DNA from 2 places in the Roseburia sp. genome. Region 1 is predicted to be linked to the other one. Evidence: riboswitches for the same ligand, from Rfam matches in the RefSeq annotation. Region 1 holds a riboswitch; the other holds the start of a gene.
What was found. A riboswitch is a leader RNA that binds a small molecule or an ion and turns the genes downstream of it on or off. The one in region 1 is predicted to bind thiamine pyrophosphate.

Region 1 (5,465 bases):
CTCCCGCAAGTGCTTTATTCATGCTGCGTACTGCACAGAATTTTCCACACATGGAACAGGTATCCTCGTGTTCCGGTTTTCTGCTGTTCCAGATTGCTTTAGCCGTTTCCGGATCTATTGCACATTCCCACTGTGCATCCCAGTCTAATACACGTCTTGCATCTGCCATCTTATCATCGATCTCCCTTGCTCCACGGACACCCTTTGCAATGTCTGCTGCATGTGCTGCGATCTTCGATGCAATGATCCCCTGTTTTACATCCTCCACGTTTGGCAGTGCCAGGTGTTCTGCCGGTGTGACATAACATAAGAATGCTGCTCCGTTCTGCGCTGCGATTGCTCCGCCGATTGCGGATGTTATATGGTCATATCCTGGTGCAATATCAGTAACCAGCGGTCCTAACACATAAAACGGTGCACCCATGCAGATAGTCTGCTGAATCTTCATATTTGCTGCGATCTGATCCATTGGCATATGTCCCGGTCCTTCTACCATAACCTGTACATCTTTCTCCCATGCACGTTTTGTCAGCTCTCCAAGTCTTACCAGTTCTTCGATCTGGCATACATCAGATGCATCCGCAAGACATCCGGGACGGCAGGCATCTCCAAGTGAAATGGTCACATCATGCTCACGGCAGATCTCAAGGATCTCATCGTAATATTCATAAAACGGATTTTCTTCTCCAGTCATACACATCCACGCAAATACAAGAGAACCTCCGCGGGAAACAATATTCATTTTACGTTTATGTTTCCGGATCTGCTCGATCGTTTTTCTTGTAATTCCGCAGTGCAGTGTCACAAAATCCACGCCATCTTCCGCATGCAGACGCACCACATCAATAAAATCTTTTGCGGTCAGTGTCGCAAGATCTCTCTGATAATGGATCACGGAATCATAGATCGGCACGGTACCGATCATTGCCGGACATTCTGCGGTCAGTTTTCTGCGGAACGGAATTGTATTTCCATGAGAGGATAAATCCATAATAGCATGTGCGCCCATATTGACTGCCGCCATAACTTTCTCCATCTCCACATCATAATCTTTGCAGTCCCTTGACACACCAAGATTGACATTGATCTTTGTGCGGAGCATGGACCCCACGCCCTCCGGATCAATACATGTGTGATGTTTGTTTGCGCAGATTGCAACTTTTCCCTCTGCTACAAGCGGCATCAGTTCCTCTACTGTCATACGCTCCTTTTTTGCCACGATCTCTAATTCTTTTGTCACAATGCCTTTTCTTGCTGCATCCATCTGTGTTGTATACTGTTCCATACATTTTCTCCTTTTCGCATGAAAGACTGCTGGCGATGAGAATTTTTCTATGAATGATTTAAAAAATCTCCTGCCGCAAGTGCGACAGGAGATAACATCTTCCCAATACGCTCCCTACGACAGTATTAACTGACAGGTTCAAAGAGTCAGGTTTTAACCTTCTCAACTGCAATCTCTCCAGGCACTATCCCAGACATGCAGTCCCTCTGCGTTGTTTTCTATTATATTTTACCGACTCATTCAGTCTAGCGGAATCTATGATAGTTGTCAATATTTGTACAACAAAAAAGACAGCCGATGCTGTCTTTTTAGGAGAAGGTATTTTTACTATGGGGTATAGCAAAAACTATATATAATGTATTGGGGGGTTTTTACAGTCATTATAATAGCATGATTTTCTCAATAAGTGTTCACAAATGTTACAATTTTCTCTTTTATTTTTTATGCAACATGCACAATCATTTTTCGTGACAATCCACAAAAAAGCAGATAAATCTTTTACATCTTCCCCATTTCAGGATTCATCTCACGGATTTTTGCCTTAATACGCGAGAGCGCATTATCAATGGATTTTGGCGTCTTTCCCATCTTTTCTGCAATCTGCTGATAATGAAGTCCCGCAAGGTACTGGTCTAATACTTCCCGTTCCATCCTGCTTAAATGTGTCCGGAGCCTTTTCCAGAACTGCTCTACATTCTCCTGATCGATCATCATCTGCTCCGGATTGCCGATTCCATCCATCGTCAGTGTTTCCGCCAGCGGATATCCGTTTTCGCCGTTTTCTGAATAGAAAGAAACATAAGAATTAAGTGGTGCATGCTTCTTGCGGTTTGACGCCTCAACTGCCTTATATAACTGTCTTGTGATACATAATTCCGCAAAATGAAAAAAAGACGCTTCTTTCGTGTTATCAAAATCTCTGATTGCCTTAAACAGACCGATCATCCCCTCCTGGATCAGATCATCCGTCTCCCCACCGATTAAAAATACTGCATTTGCCTTTTTGCGGACCAGCGGTTTATATTTATCCAGAATATAATCCATGATCTTTCCGTCCGTATCACCGCTGTCTTTTAATACCGCGATCAACTGTTCGTCTGTCAAATCCTGATATGACTCTAACATGTTCCTCCCAAGACTCCCGCTGCAAATTTAGCGCATACGCTGCCGCACGATCTCATATGCAAGTACACCTGCTGCTACTGATGCGTTCAAAGAATCAATATCCCCCTTCATTGGGATGGACGCAACAAAATCGCAGTTTTCACGCACAAGTCTGCCAACACCTTCGCCTTCACTGCCGATCACAAGACCGATCGGTCCTTTCAGATCGAGATCATACATACAGGTTCCATCCATATCTGCGCAGACAAACCACATTCCTTTGTCCTTTAACTCTTTCATCGTTGCAGTCAGATTTGTTACCTTTGCAACCGGGGTATAGTTGATCGCTCCGGCAGATGTCTTTGCCACGGTAGCTGTCAGACCAACTGCACGGCGTTTTGGAATAATAACACCATGTGCCCCCGCAAGATTTGCGGTACGGATGATCGCACCAAGATTATGTGGGTCCTCAATATTATCCAGAATAAATAAGAACGGCGGCTCACCCTTTTCTTCTGCCAGTTTTAACATATCTTCCACCTCGGCATATTCATATGCAGCAGCAACAGCGATCACACCCTGGTGTTTTTTTGTCTCAGAAAGCTGGTCTAAGCGTTCCTTTTCCACAAAATGTACGATCGTGTCGTATTTTTTCGCCTCTCTTACGATCGTGCGTACCGGACCGTCCTGACAGCCGTCTAACACAAATAATTTATCAATCGTTTTTCCGGAACGGAATGCCTCAAGCACCGCATTCCGTCCCTCTATTTTCAGCTCTTCGTAGCCCATTACTCTCTCCTTTTACATTTTCAGTGCAAGTTCGCCCACACCTGTCTTTACCAGTTCCACCAGACGTTCAAACTCATCTTTTAAATACAGATATCCCATCAGTGCCTCAAATCCGGTTGCTTTCCGGTAGTCTGACATTGTCGCATTTTTTGCCATTGTCGGCGATTTTGCATTTCTTCCGCGGCGGTACACTTCCGTTTCTTCCTCCGTCAGAACCGGCAGTAATTTCTCGATCATCTCCGCCTGTGTGTGTGCTTTTACAATCTGGCTTGTCCTCTTATGAAGCTCTCCTGCTCTCGTGTTTCCTTTTCCGACAACAACCGAACGGATCACCAGGTCAAATATCCCATCTCCGATATATGCTAACGTAAGAGGTGAATATGTCCGGATATCTACTTCACTGATCCCAAACTGTTCTTTAATATAGGAATCTATTCCTTTCTGCATCGGCATTTCCCCTCTCTCACGCTTTGTGCCAGATCACACCTTCTCTGGTATCTTTCAGTACAATGCCTTTTTCAAGCAGTTCATCGCGGATTGCATCTGCTTTTGCAAAATCTTTTGCTTTCTTTGCTTCCTTACGTTCCTCAATCTTTGCAAGTACATAGTTTTCTAACTCTGCATCGATCTCCTCTTTTGCATCTGTCTGTGCCGTTGTCAGATTTAAGGATAATACTTTGTCAAAATCATTGATCAACGCAAGTTTTGTTTTATCATTCATATCATCTTTGAGCAGATCGTAAATGATCGTGATCGCCATTGATGTATTCAAATCATTGCTGATCGCATCCTCAAATTTTGCCTTATAAGCATCAAATTTATCCTGCTGTACCGCTCCCTCATCCTTTAATTCTGCGATTCGTTTGGTCAGTTTTTTATAAGCTGCAGCCATATTATCTAATACTTCATAGGAAAACTCCAACGGTTTTCTATAATGGGACTGCAGACAGAACATACGGTATACGATCGGATCATACCCCTTTTCCTGCAGCAGGGATACGGTAAGGAAATCCCCTTTGGACTTACTCATTTTTCCGGATTTATCATTCAAATGCTGTACATGGAACCAGTATTTACACCATGTATGGCCAAGGTAACTCTCGGACTGCGCGATCTCATTGGTATGGTGCGGGAAAATATTGTCTACACCTCCGCAGTGGATATCTACATACTCGCCCAGATGTTTCATGCTGATACAGGAACATTCAATATGCCATCCCGGATATCCAACACCCCATGGACTATCCCATTTGAGTGCCTGATCCTCAAATTTTGATTTTGTAAACCAGAGTACAAAATCATTTTTATTTTTCTTATTCACATCTTCTTCCACATCATCGCGGACACCGACTAACAGTTCTTTCTCACTCTGGGAAGAAAATACATAATAATCGTCTAATTTTGAAGTGTCAAAATAAACATTTCCACCTGCCACATAAGCATAACCTTTTTCGAGCAGCACCTCGATCATATGGATGAACTCCAGGATACAGTTCGTTGCCGGCTCCACAACATCCGGTGTCTTGATATTTAACTTCTTACAGTCACTAAAGAATGCGTCTGTATAATATTTTGCGATCTCCATCACTGTTTTGTGCTCTCTTTTTGCACCTTTTAACATCTTATCTTCCCCGGTATCTGCATCAGAAGATAAATGTCCGACATCCGTGATATTCATGACGCGCTTGACATCATAGCCGACATAACGGAGTGATTTTTCCAATATATCCTCCATGATGTAACTTCTGAGGTTGCCGATATGTGCAAAATGGTATACGGTCGGTCCACAGGTATACATGCCGATCTTTCCATCCTCATGCGGGATTACCGTTTCTACTTTTCTTGTCAGTGTGTTGTAAAATTGAAATTTATTTTCCATTTAAATAATCCTCCTTGTTTTGCGAAGCAAAATGCGAATCCTCTGATGAGCAGAGGATTTTACTCCTTGTTTTGCGGAGCAAAATACAATTTTATTTTGTTTTTTGTGCATCAGCACTTAAAATCCGGACTGCCTGCTCTAAATCAAGCACACGGTTGACCAGTTCTGCATTTTCCCTCTGCAGTACGGTAATATCCTCTTTGACCGGATCCGGCAGATGGCATTGATCCATATCACTGCGCGGCATCTTCACATTGTCACGTTTTACGATTCTTCCCGGAACACCAACTACGGTACAGTTTGGCGGCACTTCCTCTATGACCACACTTCCCGCTCCGATCTTGGAATTTTCTCCAACGGTGAAGGAACCGATGATCTTTGCACCCGCACTGATCATAACGTTATCCC
Region 2 (16,156 bases), on a different contig from region 1:
CCTGCAGGCACAGATCAATCCGCATTTTCTTTATAATACTTTAGATTCGCTGTACTGGCAGGCAGTGAATGAAGGAGATGAAGGGATTGCGGATGACATTATAGCGTTGTCAAATCTGTTTCGTCTGGTGCTTGGTCAGGGAAGAGGAATCATCAGTGTTGAAAATGAAAAATCATTGGTCGAGCAGTATCTGCATCTTCAGAAAATGCGTTTTTCCGATAATCTGGAATACAAAGTTGGGATGTCAGATGAAATCCTGGAACGAAAAATACCAAAGCTGATCTTACAGCCGTTTGTGGAAAATGCAGTGGTACATGGATACGAAAAGACCGGAGAACGCTGTCTGGTCAGTGTGATGGGATGGCATGAGGACAACTGGCTTATATTTAAGATCAGTGACGACGGAACCGGTATGACAGAGACACAGTTAAAGGAAATCTGGGAAGTACCGGATGAAAAGCGCTATGCAGGCCAGAGGATCGGGCGTTATGCGATCCGCAATGTAAAAGAAAGATTGGATCTGATGTATCATTCAAATTTTGTATTGGAAATTGAGAGCAAACAGGGAAAAGGAACCTGTGTGACGATAAAGATTCCATGGAATATCTGATTCCACAGTGAGAAAAATACGAAAGAACGGAGGTTTTGTAATGGGAATTAAATTACTGATCGCAGATGATGAAGATGTTGTGAGAAATGGCATTACAAAATATATCCAGCTTCATACCGACCGCTATGAAAAAATTTATGGTGCAAAAAACGGACAGGAAGCACTGGACTTTATTTTTCGTTACCGACCGGACATTATGCTGCTTGATGTACAGATGCCAGTGATGAATGGCATAGAAGTCATGCAGGCGGCACACCGCGGGGGAATTTTGCCAAACACGATTATTTTAAGCGGTTATGATGAATTTCGTTATGCGCAGCAGGCGGTGCGGTTCGGGGCGCGTGAGTATATGTTAAAGCCGAGCCGTTCTTCTGATATTTTAAAAAAGATCAATGAACTGGCGGATGATGTATTTGGACCGGAAAATGAGGAACCGCCTGTGATCATCCAGAAAAACCAGCTGGTAGAACTGGCAAAAGAATATATGGATGAACATTATTTTGAAAACCTGTCGTTAAACGATATTGCAGGAAAAATCGGAATCAGTCCGGCATACCTTTCGAGCCTGTTTTCACAGCAGGCGGGTATCACGCTGATCGATTATCTGAATGAGGTGCGGATCGACCATGCCTGTGTCTATCTGGAACAGAATTTTTTCAAAACTTATGAGATCGCTTACAAGGTGGGATTCCGGGATGAAAAGTACTTTTCCAAGGTATTCCGCAAGGTCATGGAGATGTCTCCGTCGGAATATAAAAAGAGGAGTAAATATGGATACAAGAAACCCTTGATGAAGGCTTGACATACAAAATTGGAAACGTTATCATTAGCTTAATATGAGCAAAAACAATAGCGTGGCAGGCGTTTTGCTGCGAAAATACTGGAGGATTGAAAATGAAAAAGTATGCATTTGGAATTGATGTTGGGGGAACTACCTGTAAGATTGGATTTTTTGAGACAAGCGGAAAGCTGATCGATAAATGGGAGATCAAGACCAATACTGAAAATAACGGAGCAGCGATCCTGTCTGATATTGCACAGGCAGTGGATAATAAACTGGCGCAGGAAGGCATCAGTAAAGATGATGTACAGGGTGTTGGAATCGGTGTTCCAGGACCGGTTAAGAGTAATGGTGTGGTAAACCGCTGTGTAAACTTAGGCTGGGGCATTGTTAACGTTGAGGAAGAGCTCGGAAATCTGACAGGTCTGAAAGTCAAAGCAGGAAATGATGCGAACGTTGCAGCTTTAGGAGAGATGTGGCAGGGTGCAGCAAAAGGCTGTAAAGACGTTATCATGGTAACACTTGGAACCGGTGTCGGCGGCGGTATCATCGTAGATGGAAAAGTCGTTGCAGGATTTAATGGTGCAGGCGGTGAGATCGGACATATCACCGTAAATCATGATGAGATCGAGGCATGTACCTGTGGACAGTACGGCTGTTTAGAGCAGTATACTTCCGCAACCGGTATCGTTCGCGTGGCAAAGAGAAAACTTGCTAAGACCAACGATGAGACAAGCCTTAGAAACTTCCCGGAACTGACTGCAAAAGATGTGTTTGATGAGGCTAAGAGCGGAGATGCAGTGGCACTTGGTTTAGTGGATGAAGTCTGCGGAATCTTAGGATCTACCTTATCTAATATTGCATGTGTGGTTAATCCGGAAGTTGTTGTTATCGGTGGCGGTGTTTCCAAAGCAGGAAGTATCCTGATCGAGAGCATCCAGAAGCATTTTGTGGAGACATCCTTCCATGCCTGCCGCAATACAAAGTTTGTAATTGCAGGACTTGGTAATGATGCCGGAATGTATGGATGTGTGCAGATGCTGTTGGACTAATCAGTTTCCAGATCTGAAGTTGTATAGCTTTTCCGGTATTCCCCCGGAGTCGTATGGAACTGTTCATAAAACATGCGGCGAAATAATTTATAATTGGTAAAACCATGACGTTCTAACAGCTCCTTTAGAGGAATATCTGTGGATGTCAGGTCGTGATAGATATGGGATAGCCTTATTTCATTTAAGTATTGAAAGTAGGTGACTCCCATATTTTTTTTGAAAAAATGACAGAAATATTCTTCCTGAAAACAGGCTATGTTTGCAATTTGAGAGAGAGAGATAGGTTCATTATAATGTTCCCTTGTATAAGTCAGAATCGGATCTAAGCGTCTGAAGTTTTTTACATCTTTTTTGACACTGGAGCTTTCCACCTCTCTGGCAAAATTGTGATAGAGAAGATAGAGCATTTCAAAGAGCAGACTGTTAAAACGCAGCAGACCACCTCTGGGCTTGATCTGGTAGACAATCTGCATCTGCTTTACGACCTCGATCAACTGGAGCTGCTTGGTTTTCTGAATTGGATTGGTCGTGTGACAGTCGAAACCAAATACATAGGAATCTACATTCGGAATATACTTCTGTAAAAATTGGTAAGGAAACTGCAGCAAAAGGGCGTGGTTTCCGTTGATTGATTTTGTCGAATGGGGAAGACGTGAATCAATCAGGTAAATATCACCGGGCAATAACACGGTGGTCTGGTGGTTCATGGTAACATTTACTTCGCCGTCAATAATGTACATCATTTCTATGGCAGTATGCCAGTGCGTGGCAACAAAACTGCTCTTATCATTAAATTCCCAGAAAAAAATATCAAAACCGTCAGTGATACGGTCCTGTTCGAAAATCGGATCATTTTTTGAGTCTGACATGAGTTTTTCTCCTTTTTTGTGCAGTAACACGATTAAAATACTGCCTACTATGTTCAGTATAATGGATACTATGAAAAAAAGCAATATTGACCTATTACAAGACAGAATAGGCGCTTGTTAGAGTATTATGCGAATGGTAAGATAATTACTGTAATTAGTACAGACCAAACAAAAACAGGGAGTGGAACTATGGGAAAAAAGAAAGAAAATATACCAAAATTGACCTGTAAAGAAAAAAGAAAGGCGTATGCGCATGATTTTAAAAAGCAGCTTCCATTGCAGGTTATGGTCATACCGGGAATTATCTTTATGATCATTTTCTGTTATTGGCCAATTTATGGGCTGACCATTGCATTTAAGAGTTATACAGTTGTCGATACGATCAATTCGGCAAGATGGGTTGGTCTTGAAAATTTTAAGATCGTGGCGACGGATAAATATTTCTGGCAGTCGGTTGTGAATACACTTGGAATCAGTTTTTTAAAACTTTTGATCGGATTTACAACACCGATCATGCTCTCCATCATGATTTATGAACTGCGGGATGGCCCATTTAAAAGAGTGATCCAGACGATCTCCTATCTGCCACATTTCCTTTCCTGGATCGTGCTGGGTGGTATGCTGATCAACTGGCTGTCAACGACAGGACTTTTAAACCAGATCCTTATGGCGTTTGGAATGGTAGGTACACCGAAAAATTTCCTGCTGGATTCCGGGAAATACTGGTGGATCGCATCCTTATCCGACACCTGGAAAGAGGCAGGATGGGGAACGGTGCTCTACCTTGCAACGATGGCGGGAATCGACCCGACCTATTATGAGGCGGCAAAGATGGATGGTGCCGGAAGAATGCGCCAGATTTTCAGTATTACACTGCCGCTTATGAAAACGATCATCAGTCTTAATTTTATTCTGACTGTGAGTGGGCTTTTAAAATCCAATTTGGATCAGACATTAGTTCTTATGAATTCACAAAACCAGGTAAGAGCAGAAGTCATTGATTCTTATGTTTATCGGATGGGTATGACACAGGGAGATTTTTCCTATGCGACTGCGGTAGGACTTGGCGTATCGGTCGTATCTGTGATCTTACTTGTGACAGCGAATAAGATTACCGGGAAGATTAATGAAGAATCAGTATTGTAAATGGAGGCATATATGGGAAAAACAAAACGATACACAGGAGACAGGATATTTGATTTTGTGAATACGGCAATTATTCTGATACTTACAGTTTTGATACTGGTGCCGCTGTTGAATGTGGTTGCGTCTTCTTTTGCGGGAAGTACGGCATTAGCGGAGGGAGGATTTATCTTCTTTCCAAAAGAGTGGTCATTAGACAATTACAGAGCAGTGTTTAAGGACACTTCCATCTGGCAGGCATTTTTGATTTCAGTTGCAAAAACAGTGCTCGGTGTGGTCACGCATGTATTTTTCTGTGCGATGGTCGCATTTGCACTCAGCAAGCGGGATTTGCGGGGACGAAAACTGTACACGGTAATGGGAATCATCACGATGTTTTTTTCGGGCGGCATGATTCCAACTTACCTGTTGATGAAACAGCTCGGACTTTTAAATAATTTTATGGTGTACATACTGCCACAGCTTTTCAGCTATTATGACGTTGTCATTCTGATGAACTTTTTCAGACAGGTTCCGGCATCATTGGAAGAATCTGCAAAAATTGATGGCGCCGGTGTATGGAGAATTTTTCTTACGATCGCAATGCCATTATCAAAACCGGCACTTGCAACGATCGCACTTTTTAATGGCGTATACCAGTGGAATGATTTTATGACTGCGAAATTATATATGACAGATAAAAGCCTGTACCCAGTACAGATGAAGATTTATGAGATCATTGTACAGCAGCAGGCACAGAGCATGAACAGTATCGGAAATGTTGCACTTTCCACGACATCGAAAGGAATACAACTTGCAACAATTGTAGTTACAACAGTACCGATCATTATTATTTATCCGCTCTTACAGAAACATTTTGTATCAGGAATGATGCTTGGAGCGGTCAAAGAATAATTGTAGTAGAAAAGGAGAGAGGAACATGAAAAAATCAATGTGGAAAAAAGGAATGGCAGCTGTATTTGCAGCGGCGCTTGCAGTGGGGACACTTGCAGGCTGTGGCGGGGGATCAAAACAGACAGATGCAGGACTGACACAGACCGGCGAGGACGGAGTTGTAGAAGGTGGACGTTATACGCTAGATGAAAACACACCGGCATGGAAATCAGACACCAAAGAAAATACAAAACTGACCTGGTATGTGAATGCAGAATGGTGGAACACCGACTGGGGAAACGATGTGGTGACAAAAAAGATCAAGGATGACTTAAAACTGGATGTGGAATTTTTAGTCGGTGATGATACGAAACTGAATACATTTTTTGCCGGTGGGGATATGCCGGATATTATTACCGTTTTTGACAGCAACTCAAGTGTGGCACAGAAGGCAGATACCTGGGCATATGCACTGCAGGATCTTGCAGATAATTATGATCCATATTTTTACAAGGTGGCATCGGATCAGACCTTAAGCTGGTTCTCGATGGATGACGGCAAGACCTATGGATATCCTGATTATTCCAATACACAGGAGGATTATGATGGTGGCGATATTTTCGCAAAAACAGCATTTGTGATCCGGAATGATGTGTATGAGGCGCTCGGTAAGCCATCTATGGGAACACAGGAAGAGTTTCTTAATGTACTTGGAGAAATTAAAGAGAAATACCCGGATCTGATTCCACTTGGTTTTAACAACTTTGAGACAGACGGAACAAGTTCTCTTGGCGATGTATTACAGGATTTCTTAGGGGTTCCGATCGCAAATGATGACAATACATTCTATGATAGAAATATGGATGAGGATTATCTGTCGTGGATTAAAACATTCAATGAGGCATATCGTGATGGTTATATCAGCGATGACAGTTTTACGGATGACAACACTGCATGGCAGGAAAAAGAAAGTATTGGTAAATATGCCTGCATTATGATGGATGGTACGGTGCAGCAGTCTGGTTTCCTTACCACGTTTGCAAGCTCAGATCCGGATGCAGCTTATATTGCAATCGACGGACCGCAGAGTACAAAAGGCAATGCACCGAAACTTAATCAGGCAGGAATCAGTGGATGGATGATCACATATGTTTCTAAGACCTGCAAGGATCCTGCAAAAGCAATCCAGATATATACCTACCTTTTAGATGATGACGGTCAGATTCTTACTAATTACGGCATTGAGGGAGAGACATATGAGATCAATGCAGACGGTAAATATGAACTGACAGAAGCAGCAAAAGAATTGCGTGACAGTGATAACGACCGCTTTAAAAAGGAGATGCGTCTCGGTGAGTTTATCCCATTCGGACATGACCGCTATAAAGCATTGAGCGATGATGCATACCCGGATGCAGTAAAACAGATGCAGGAGTGGGGCATTGGAAAATTATATCCGCATTTTATCCTTGAAAATACTGATCCGGATACCGGAAGCAATGAGGCGCGTGCATACAGTGCGATTAAAACTAACTGGGCGACCACTTTAGTTGGTATGATCCGAGCAAATGATGATGCAGAGTTTGACAGTATTTTAGAGGCACACAAACAATTCCGTGCAGATAATGACTGGGATGCGATTGTAAAAGAACGCAATGAAAAAATGCAGAAGAATGCAGAAAAATTAAATACAAAATAGGAGAGACGGATCATGAAATATTACACAAGTGGGAGAAATTTCACATTTAAAGAGGCGGAGAAAGAATTTCAGACAGACGCAAAATGTGAGATGAATCTGATCAAAGCATACCCGAAAATCACCTATCAGGAGATTCTTGGCATGGGTGGAGCGCTGACAGAATCGGCAGCCTATACCTATGCGCAGATGAGTCCGGAAAAGCAGAAAGAGCTTCTTGACCTGTATTTTGGAAAAAACGGAAACCGTTATAATTTCGGGCGTGTGCATATTCAGAGCTGCGATTTTGCACTTGGAAACTATGCATATGTGGAAGATGAAACAGACAAAGAACTAAAGACATTTTCCATTGAGCGTGACAAAGAGTATATTTTGCCGCTGATCCATGCGGCAAAAGAGCAGGAGGAAGAATTGACATTGCTCGCCTCCCCATGGAGTCCGCCTGCGTTTATGAAAACAAACGGTGAAATGAATCATGGCGGAAAATTAAAGAAAGAGTATTACGGCATGTGGGCGGATATGGTAGCGCACTATGTGACAGAATATAAAAAACAGGGCGTTCATATCAGCAGGCTTACAGTACAGAATGAGCCGAATGCGTCACAGACATGGGATTCCTGTCTGTTTACCGGAAAAGAAGAACAGGAATACGTATGTGGCTATTTAAGACCGGCATTAGATGCTGCCGGACATACCGAAGTAAAGATTAATATCTGGGATCACAACAAGGAGCGCGTCTTAGACCGTGCGATGGAGAGCATGTCCACAGAAGAATCAAGAAATGCGATTGATGGAATCGGATTTCACTGGTATACCGGAGATCATTTTGAAGCACTGCAGGAAGTGAGAAACCGTTTCCCGGAAAAAGAGCTGATCTTTACCGAGGGATGCGTGGAATATTCAAGGTTTGCAGCAGACAGCCAGGTGGCTCATGCAGAAATGTACGCGCATGATATATTAGGAAATTTCAATGCAGGAATGAACGCTTATTTAGACTGGAATATCTACTTAGATGAGCAGGGTGGACCGAATCATGTGAAAAATTATTGTGATGCTCCGGTTATGTGTGATACAAAAAATGATACGATCGATGTTAAATTATCTTACTATTATATCGGACATTTCAGCCGTTTTATCAAACGCGGAGCAAAGAGGATGCTGATTTCCCGTTTTACATCACAGGTAGAAGCAGCCGGATTTGTCAACCCAGATGGAGGTAAAGTGGCAGTTCTGTTGAACAGAATGGATGAAGTGCAGAAGTTTACATTTGGTGACGGAAGCAAAGTGTGTGAGATGGAGATGGAGCCGCACACGATCATGACGATATGCTGGTAGCCGCAAAAGACTTCCTCCCTTGTTTTTGGGGCAAAATCCGAGGCCTAAATGGTTTACACATTATCTATTCTGGCTTCGGAATTTCCCTGGTGTGGTATGGTAATACTTATGAAAAAGTTCACAAAAATAACTGGTATTTGAAAACCCACACATATATGCTATTTCGGTAACGGACATTGACGTGTTCCGGAGAAGAAAAATAGATTTTTCTAAACGATAACGGTTTAGATATATCATAGGGGAAGTATTTAAATACCTTTGAAATAGAGAAGTGCATTTTGTTTTACAGCAGTTTCCGGCAGAGGAAATATCTTTCAGCAGAAGTTTTTCCGGATAGTTTTTTTTGCACATATCCGATCATCGCAGTCAGAGCCAGTATATCCTCTGTATTTTTATCGTAGTCTGGGAAGAAGTTCATATTTTCAGAAAGCAGCCGGAAAATATGAACAGACTTTTCCAGAATAATAAATGGTTGAATCTTAGTTATATTATTTTCATAGAGAATTTTAAGATCATGAAGAATAGTGTTTTGCCATTGAATAGACGGATTCAATTTCTGATAAGGGAAATGGCTGTTTTGTATCAGAGAATCTAAATAATTTTGTATAAAATAAGTATTTACAGAAAGAAGCTGTGGAGAGAGCAGAATACAGATAAAGAGACACTCTGCATGGGTATCGGAATAACCATAATGGAAGCAGCGGCTGTTGACGAAAATTCCCTCTCCGGTCTGTAATAAAATTTTCTGCCCATTGATATCATAAGCCATTTGTCCATCCAAAATCACAATAAATTCAAGATCGTCATGCCAGTGGCTGACAGCACGAAAATCAGGATAGCTTGACAGCTGTCCTTTTTTGATATATGCAGGGAAGTCCGGATTGTTATATTATTATGGCTGATTCTGGTATGAAAATCAATGGAAATTGTTTATTACAGAAAATATAAATGGTTAAAAAATTTAACAGAAACGGAGAAGAAAAAAATGGACATGAAAAAAAGAAGAGATATGCAGCTTGCCTATATTTCAGATGAGGCTGTTATGGAGGAACAGGTAAAATGCAGAAAAATCCTGCAAAAACTTAACTTTGCAGATCGTTCCGATTTTGATGAAATTGCAAAAACTGTAAAAGAACTTTTGGGAAAATCAGATGGTGCATGGATCAATCCGCCTTTTTATTGTGATTATGGTTCACATATCGAGGTAGGTAAAAATTTCTTTGCAAATTATAACTGTACGATTATAGATGTGGCAAAGGTAAAAATAGGTGATAACTGTCAGATGGCGCCGAATGTAGCTATTTATACGGCGGGGCACCCAATTTATCCTGATACCCGCAATTCTGCTTTTGAATATGGAAAAGAAGTTACCATCGGGGACAATGTCTGGTTGGGAGGAAATACAGTCGTCTGTCCGGGAGTACATATTGGAGATAATGTGGTAATTGGTGCAGGAAGTGTTGTTACAAAAGATATCCCGGACTGGTCGATCGCCGCGGGAAATCCATGCCGTGTTATCCGTAAAATAACAGAAGAGGATAAAAGAAAATTGTTTCATGACGAAGAGATTGATGATGAAGCATGGGAGATGATATGTGCGCAGAAGGAAAAATAAAATGACGGTGCGGGAGCATAACTTTCGTTGATAAAAGAAAAAGCCTGCGTGTACGAAATGTGTATATATTGCATTTCGTACACGCAGGCAAAAAAGTAGTTGTTGTGGAACAAAATAAAACAATGTTACGATTCCACGGCATTCTGTTTTACGCGTGCCATTGCTTTTGCAACCGGCGGGATACTGATGATGATTAAGGTAATGACTGCCTCCGGTACTAAGTAAGAAGCCTGATATCCCAATGAATAAAGTACCGGGTTCATACCTTCTGGTGCATAGGATGCGAAAAATACAACACCTGAGATCGTAGCGAATATAAAGCGTCCGATCACACCGACGATATATCCGATCTGAAGTCCCCATTTTTTCTTATTGAAAAATCCTGCAAGACCAAGTGCACCAAATGCAAGCGGGTAGTCAAGCAGCATTTGTGGAATGGTATAAAAAATCGGTTCGGTGACAAACTGTACCAGACCGTATGCCACGGCTGTCATGATCCCGACATAAGGACCGTACCAGTATGCGATCAAAACAATAAAAAGCATGGAAAGTAATGTGACAGAGCCGCCCATCGGCATTTCAAACAGTTTGATCATGGAACATACCACGGCAAGTGCGATGGCAACGGCAGAGTAAACGAGCTGTTTGGTTGTTAAGGCTGCCTTGCGGCTTGCATTTTTCTGACGCACAAACGCTGCAACGATGAGCAGTAATGCGATGATTACGACGACGATTACGATTCCGGTCACAGTAAGGTGTACGGAGCCGTCTCCCCAGGCGCCTTCCGGTGTAGCAAAAAAGTTATTCATAAATCCTCCTTGTTTGATTCTGGTATCAAAAGGTGGTTTTCAATTTTTGGCTGTCAAGTTGCACAAAGTCGGATCTATTTTGTTCCGTTGTCCGAAAATAAGAAAAACTAAGTATGCCTGATTTAGATTTTCCAGGAGTGACGTGTACGTCTTAAACGTCCCGTCCATGGGACGTTAAGACTTTTGCTGCCATCCATGGCAGCAAAACACTATGCATTAACAGGCATACTAAGATTTTCTAATTTTCTCCCAAAGTCACAAAACGAGTCCCAACTTTGTGCAATTTGACAATCGCTAAGTTGTGAGCCACCTTTTGACACCAGAATCCTAATTCATGATAATAGAATGTTCGCGGAGCGTACATTCTATTGTATACAAACACGGGGGATTGTTTCTTACCAGAATAAAGTAAATGAAAACGCTTTCTTACGCCGGTATTATCCGGGTCAAGTAATAAGGGTCGATGAAATCATCTCTCAGCACGTTGTAGATACCATGTGGTATAAATAGCACCCCTAGCATTTGTATGGAACGTTTCACACTATAGCAATTAATGATGAAAAAGTCAAATGTTGACAAAAAAAGCAACAAAAAATATAATGTCAAAAATGTAGAAACAACTTGCGGAGGATGAAAGACATGAAAAAAATTTATCAGAAACTGGCACTGACAGGCGTGCTTGCAGCACTGCTTCTTTCAGCTGGCTGCGGGGGAGCAAAGGAAACTTCCGCAAATGAAACGGCAGGGGATGTGCAGGCTGTTGGGCAGAAAACAGAAAGCACAGCGGATGCAGAGCAGACGGAATTGTATACAGAGACATTGGAAGCAGATACCGGGGCATTAGAAACAAATATTGAGGCGCAGACACAGGGTTATACGTTCACCGATGATCTTGGACGTGAGGTGACAGTGAAATCTGCAGATCGTGTGGCAGCGCTGATCGGTAGTTTCACAGATGTATGGATGTTAGCAGGCGGAAATGTTGTTGCAGCAGCAAATGATTCCTGGGAGAGCCTTGGTTTAGAACTTGATGAGAGTGTGGTAAATCTTGGAAGCATTTTGGAGCCGGATGTCGAGCAGCTCATTGCAGCGGAGCCGGATCTTGTGATCGCAAGTGCAAATACGGATGCGGATGTTGCATTGGAGGAAACACTGACAAAGGCAGGAATTACCGTTGCCTATTTTGACGTCGCGAATTTTGATGATTATTTAAACATGCTTTCCATCTGTACACAGATTACCGGCAGAGATGATCTCTATCAGAAAAATGGTCTGGATGTGCAGAAAGAAGTGGAAGAAATGAAGCAGAGAGCGGACGGCAGTAATCCGACTGTATTATTCCTTCGGGCAGCATCAAGCAATGTAAAGGCAAAGGGCAGTGACGGAAATGTCTGCGGAGAAATGTTAGCAGACCTTGGCTGTGTGAATATTGCAGACAGTGACGAGAGTCTGTTGGATGATCTTAGCATGGAGGCGATCATTGCGGCTGATCCGCAGTATATTTTTGTGACGATTCAGGGAAATGACAGTGATGCCGCTATGAAAAATGTAGAAGAACTTCTGACCTCTAATCCGGCATGGGCATCTTTGACTGCCGTGAAAAACGATCATTATTATATCCTTGATAAGCGCTTATTTAACTTAAAACCGAATGCAAAATGGGGAGAGGCTTATAAGCAGCTGGCAGATATTTTATACCCGGAGATGAAGTAAGAAAGGTTCGGTTTGAAAATGGCATATTTTCCGTTTTTTATTGATATAGAAAATAAAAAAGGTCTGATCGTGGGCGGCGGCAGGATTGCAGCACACAAGGCAGAAAAGATGAAGCCGTTCGGTGCAAAGATTATCATAATAGCACCTGATATCATGGAAAAATTAAAACAGGATCCGGTATTTTTGTGCGAGGAGCGTGCATTTGTGCCGGAAGACATCGAGGGCTGTGCATTTGTCATTGCGGCAACCGATGACAGAGAATTAAACCACAGGATCAGTGCATTGTGTCAGGAAAAAGGGATTTTAATCAATGTGGTGGATGACAAAGATTACTGCGTTTTTCTATTTCCATCCCTTGTGAAAGAGGGAAAACTGACCGCTGGAATCTCCACTGCAGGAGCCAGCCCGCAGATTGCGGCAGAATTAAGAAGCCACATAGCGAGAGAACTGCCGAATCAGATGGAAGAGATCCTTGATTATTTAGAATCGATCCGTGAACCTGCAAAAAAATTGATTGCAGATGACAAGATCAGAGCAAGATTTTTAAAAGAGACGGCACAGCTTTGCATGGATGAAAACCGTGTGCCGGATGAGAAAGAAACGATGCAGCGGATCAGAGATTATTGCCAGAGTGCGGAACAGACTGGATTGGAAAAAATTGTTAGTCTAGGCATGGTAACGCTCGTCGGTGCGGGCTGCGGTGCGTATGACCTGATCACACTGCGCGGTTTAAATGCAATACGGAGAGCCGAGGTGCTTGTCTATGACGATCTGATCGATACGCGTCTGTTAGACCACGCTTCGGAGAGCTGTGAAAGAATTTATGTCGGGAAACGGATCGGTGTACATAGCAGGGAACAGGAAGAAATCAATGCGATCCTGATCGAACATGCGAAGAAAGGCAAACGCGTGGTGCGCTTAAAAGGCGGAGATCCGTTTGTTTTCGGCAGAGGCAGTGAGGAAATGGAAGCGTTAAAGGCGAGAGGAATCCCGGTGACAGAAGTGCCGGGAATCACATCTGCCATTGCGGTTCCGGCGGCAGCAGGAATCCCGGTAACACACCGTGGAAAAAGCCGCAGTTTTCATGTGGTGACGGCACATACGAAAGGTACTGCCGACAGTCTGCCGGAAGGATTAAAAGAACTTGTGGCAGTGGAAGGTACGCTTGTATTTCTGATGGGAATGCACCAGCTTTCAAAACTGGCCGGACGGCTGATGGAGTATGGAAAATCTCCGGAAACACCGGCAGCAGTGGTGCAGGGAAATTTTGATGGAAAAACGGTAAGTGTGCGAGGAACACTTTTTGATATTGGAGAAAAAGTAAAAGAATCCGGGATGCAGTCTCCGGCGGTTATTGTGATCGGGGAGACGGCAGGAATGGAGTTGTAATTAAAAAAAAGAGGAAGCATACTGCAGTGAATGGATCACATTTAAAGCAGAGTGTGCTTCCTCTTTGTATATTATCTGATTAGATGGAAACAACATGAACTGTGTTTCCGTGATCTCGTGCCAGATGTTGTGATCTTTCAGGCAGGTGTAAATTTCCTGTTTGTTCATGTCGGGTTCCTTTTTTGTGAATGTATTTGTTCATATTAAACCATAAATACACGTCAAAGGCAATCGTTGCTATTGCCGGCAACGTCTGCTAAAATGATTTCAATATGAGAAAAAGGCAGGTAGTATTTGTGAGGGCAGAAGAAGTAATACAGGCGGTTGCAGAACTTTGCAGGCATTTTTCGGCGGTGGAGGTGATCTTATTTGGCTCCAGAGCGAAAGGAACAGCACGGGAGAGAAGTGACATTGATGTTGCCGTGTCCGGTGTGAAGGATTTTGATGCACTTGCAGAACAAATAGAAGAATTGCCGACACTGTACAGTATAGATCTGGTAAATATGGATACCTGTAAGAATCAGTTATTGTTGGAGGATATCAGACAATATGGACGAAAAATTTGAAAAACGCTATAGATCTTTTTGTAATTCACTGGATGCACTTGAAGAAGCAAAACAGCGGGATCTTTCGGATTCTTTTGTATTGAGTGGAACCAGTGCAAAATTTAGCATCACATTTGATCTGTCATGGAAAGTTATGAAAGATATACTGATAGAATATTATGCGATGACAGGCTTTATTGCGGGTTCGCCGCGTGAAGTGCTCAAAACATCCTATAAAGCGGAGCTAATTTCAGATGATGCATGGATGGAAATGTTAAAGGTAAGGAATCAGCTTGCGCATGACTACGATTGTGAAATTGTCAAGCATTATTGCAAAACGATCGTGGAACAATATATTGACCTGTTTTATGAATTTAAAAGGAAAGTAGAACAGTTGTTACATGCAGTTGGGTAAACTCTGTCATTAACCCTGCGTTTTGCGGTGTAACTTACGGCAGGGATCTTGTAGATCAAAGTGTTGGCGAGATGAACCGGATTGAAAGCTTTTGCTTCAATGCCATAGTGAGCGAGCAGTGATGTTAAAAGTTTTTCTTTCTCGGACTCATCTGCCATTCCGGTGTCAGATCCCCAAGTGTTACCACACGGTTATTTGCATAATCCATGGATTTTTGGTTCAAAATAATGTTATCTCTCATGCGGTAAGTATAACATAAAACCGGAGAATTTACAGCAATTCTGCAACCCGTTCTTCCACAACAGCCATATCAGTGGTAGGTTCAAACCGTTCTACCACATTTCCATCCCGGTCGATCAGAAACTTTGTAAAGTTCCACTTGATATCAGGGGTGTTACGGAAATCCGGCTGGGTACGGTATAATCCACTTTCGAGCAGCGGGGTGAGAGGGTGGTTTGGATCAAATCCTGCATCCTGATATTTTTCATACAGATCCTGCAGATCATCGTACTACGGGGTAAATCCACAGCGGGTAGCCGTGTTTACAACAAGAACGACCTTCCCCCTTGTAGTCATCCATTTTCACAACATTGCATCTTGCATCCTCTGCTTCATAATCATAAAAATTCATAGTAATCTCCTTTCTTGCGCTGTTTTTTGCGCATCTCAAGTTTGTGTGTAAGCACAAATCTTGCGTGTGAAAAATCTTATTTTTCACACTAAAGTCTTTTTTTAAAATGAATGATTTAAAACAATTAAATTGCACACAATCAAATGTAAAATAAAAATACATCATTTTAATCTATATGTCAAGAAAAAATTAATGCAAAAAAGAGTATTACTCAAAAAAGTAATACTCTCCATCTTCATCCGTGAACCTTTTCCAGCTTGTCTGAAACACATTCTCGATCACATGCGACTGCAGGCACTCATTGGGCGTGCCCACCATGGCAATATTGCGGTTCATGACAACTAGCGTATCTGAGATGCGCACCGCCTGACTCAGATCATGTAAGATCAGAATAATCGTTTTTTCCTGTTTTTTTAATTCCTTTATCATGGCGTAAAATTCGCGCTGACCGGTCAGATCCAGGTAAGTGGTCGGCTCGTCTAACACGATGTAATCACAATCCTGCGCTAACACCATGGCAAAAAACACGCGCTGTCGGATACCGCCGGAGAGCGTGTCGACATACTGGTCGGCATACTGGCTGATGTGGGTAAATTCCATGGCACGGTTTACAATTTCAGTGTCCTCCTTTGATTTCCGGCGGGAAAATCCAAGGTAAGGAAAGCGCCCGTGTTCCACAA

Region 2: linked by a shared signal. The riboswitch ahead of thiT (energy-coupled thiamine transporter ThiT) and the one ahead of thiC (phosphomethylpyrimidine synthase ThiC) in region 1 are both predicted to bind thiamine pyrophosphate.

Annotation. Positions count from the first base shown of each region.
Region 1 covers NZ_JBGLEJ010000004.1:261,727-267,191, forward strand. Annotated here, with positions in the region: gene thiC (phosphomethylpyrimidine synthase ThiC) at 1-1,285, opposite strand, end outside; TPP riboswitch at 1,380-1,503, opposite strand; gene ACDD58_RS04570 (sigma-70 family RNA polymerase sigma factor) at 1,784-2,410, opposite strand; gene rlmB (23S rRNA (guanosine(2251)-2'-O)-methyltransferase RlmB) at 2,438-3,178, opposite strand; gene ACDD58_RS04580 (Mini-ribonuclease 3) at 3,191-3,625, opposite strand; gene cysS (cysteine--tRNA ligase) at 3,642-5,057, opposite strand; gene epsC (serine O-acetyltransferase EpsC) at 5,149-5,465, opposite strand, start outside.
Region 2 covers NZ_JBGLEJ010000002.1:9,174-25,329, forward strand. Annotated here, with positions in the region: gene ACDD58_RS00285 (histidine kinase) at 1-610, shown strand, start outside; gene ACDD58_RS00290 (response regulator) at 651-1,412, shown strand; gene ACDD58_RS00295 (ROK family glucokinase) at 1,505-2,443, shown strand; gene ACDD58_RS00300 (AraC family transcriptional regulator) at 2,440-3,312, opposite strand; gene ACDD58_RS00305 (sugar ABC transporter permease) at 3,502-4,458, shown strand; gene ACDD58_RS00310 (carbohydrate ABC transporter permease) at 4,471-5,349, shown strand; gene ACDD58_RS00315 (sugar ABC transporter substrate-binding protein) at 5,375-7,027, shown strand; gene ACDD58_RS00320 (glycoside hydrolase family 30 beta sandwich domain-containing protein) at 7,040-8,359, shown strand; gene ACDD58_RS00325 (helix-turn-helix transcriptional regulator) at 8,420-8,710, opposite strand; gene ACDD58_RS00330 (cupin domain-containing protein) at 8,643-9,221, opposite strand; gene ACDD58_RS00335 (sugar O-acetyltransferase) at 9,345-9,974, shown strand; gene thiT (energy-coupled thiamine transporter ThiT) at 10,100-10,783, opposite strand; TPP riboswitch at 11,190-11,310, opposite strand; gene ACDD58_RS00345 (ABC transporter substrate-binding protein) at 11,423-12,496, shown strand; gene cysG (siroheme synthase CysG) at 12,515-13,885, shown strand; gene ACDD58_RS00355 (nucleotidyltransferase family protein) at 14,182-14,451, shown strand; gene ACDD58_RS00360 (HI0074 family nucleotidyltransferase substrate-binding subunit) at 14,435-14,845, shown strand; partial or broken gene ACDD58_RS00365 (glutathione peroxidase) at 15,116-15,476, opposite strand; gene ACDD58_RS00370 (ABC transporter ATP-binding protein) at 15,684-16,156, opposite strand, start outside.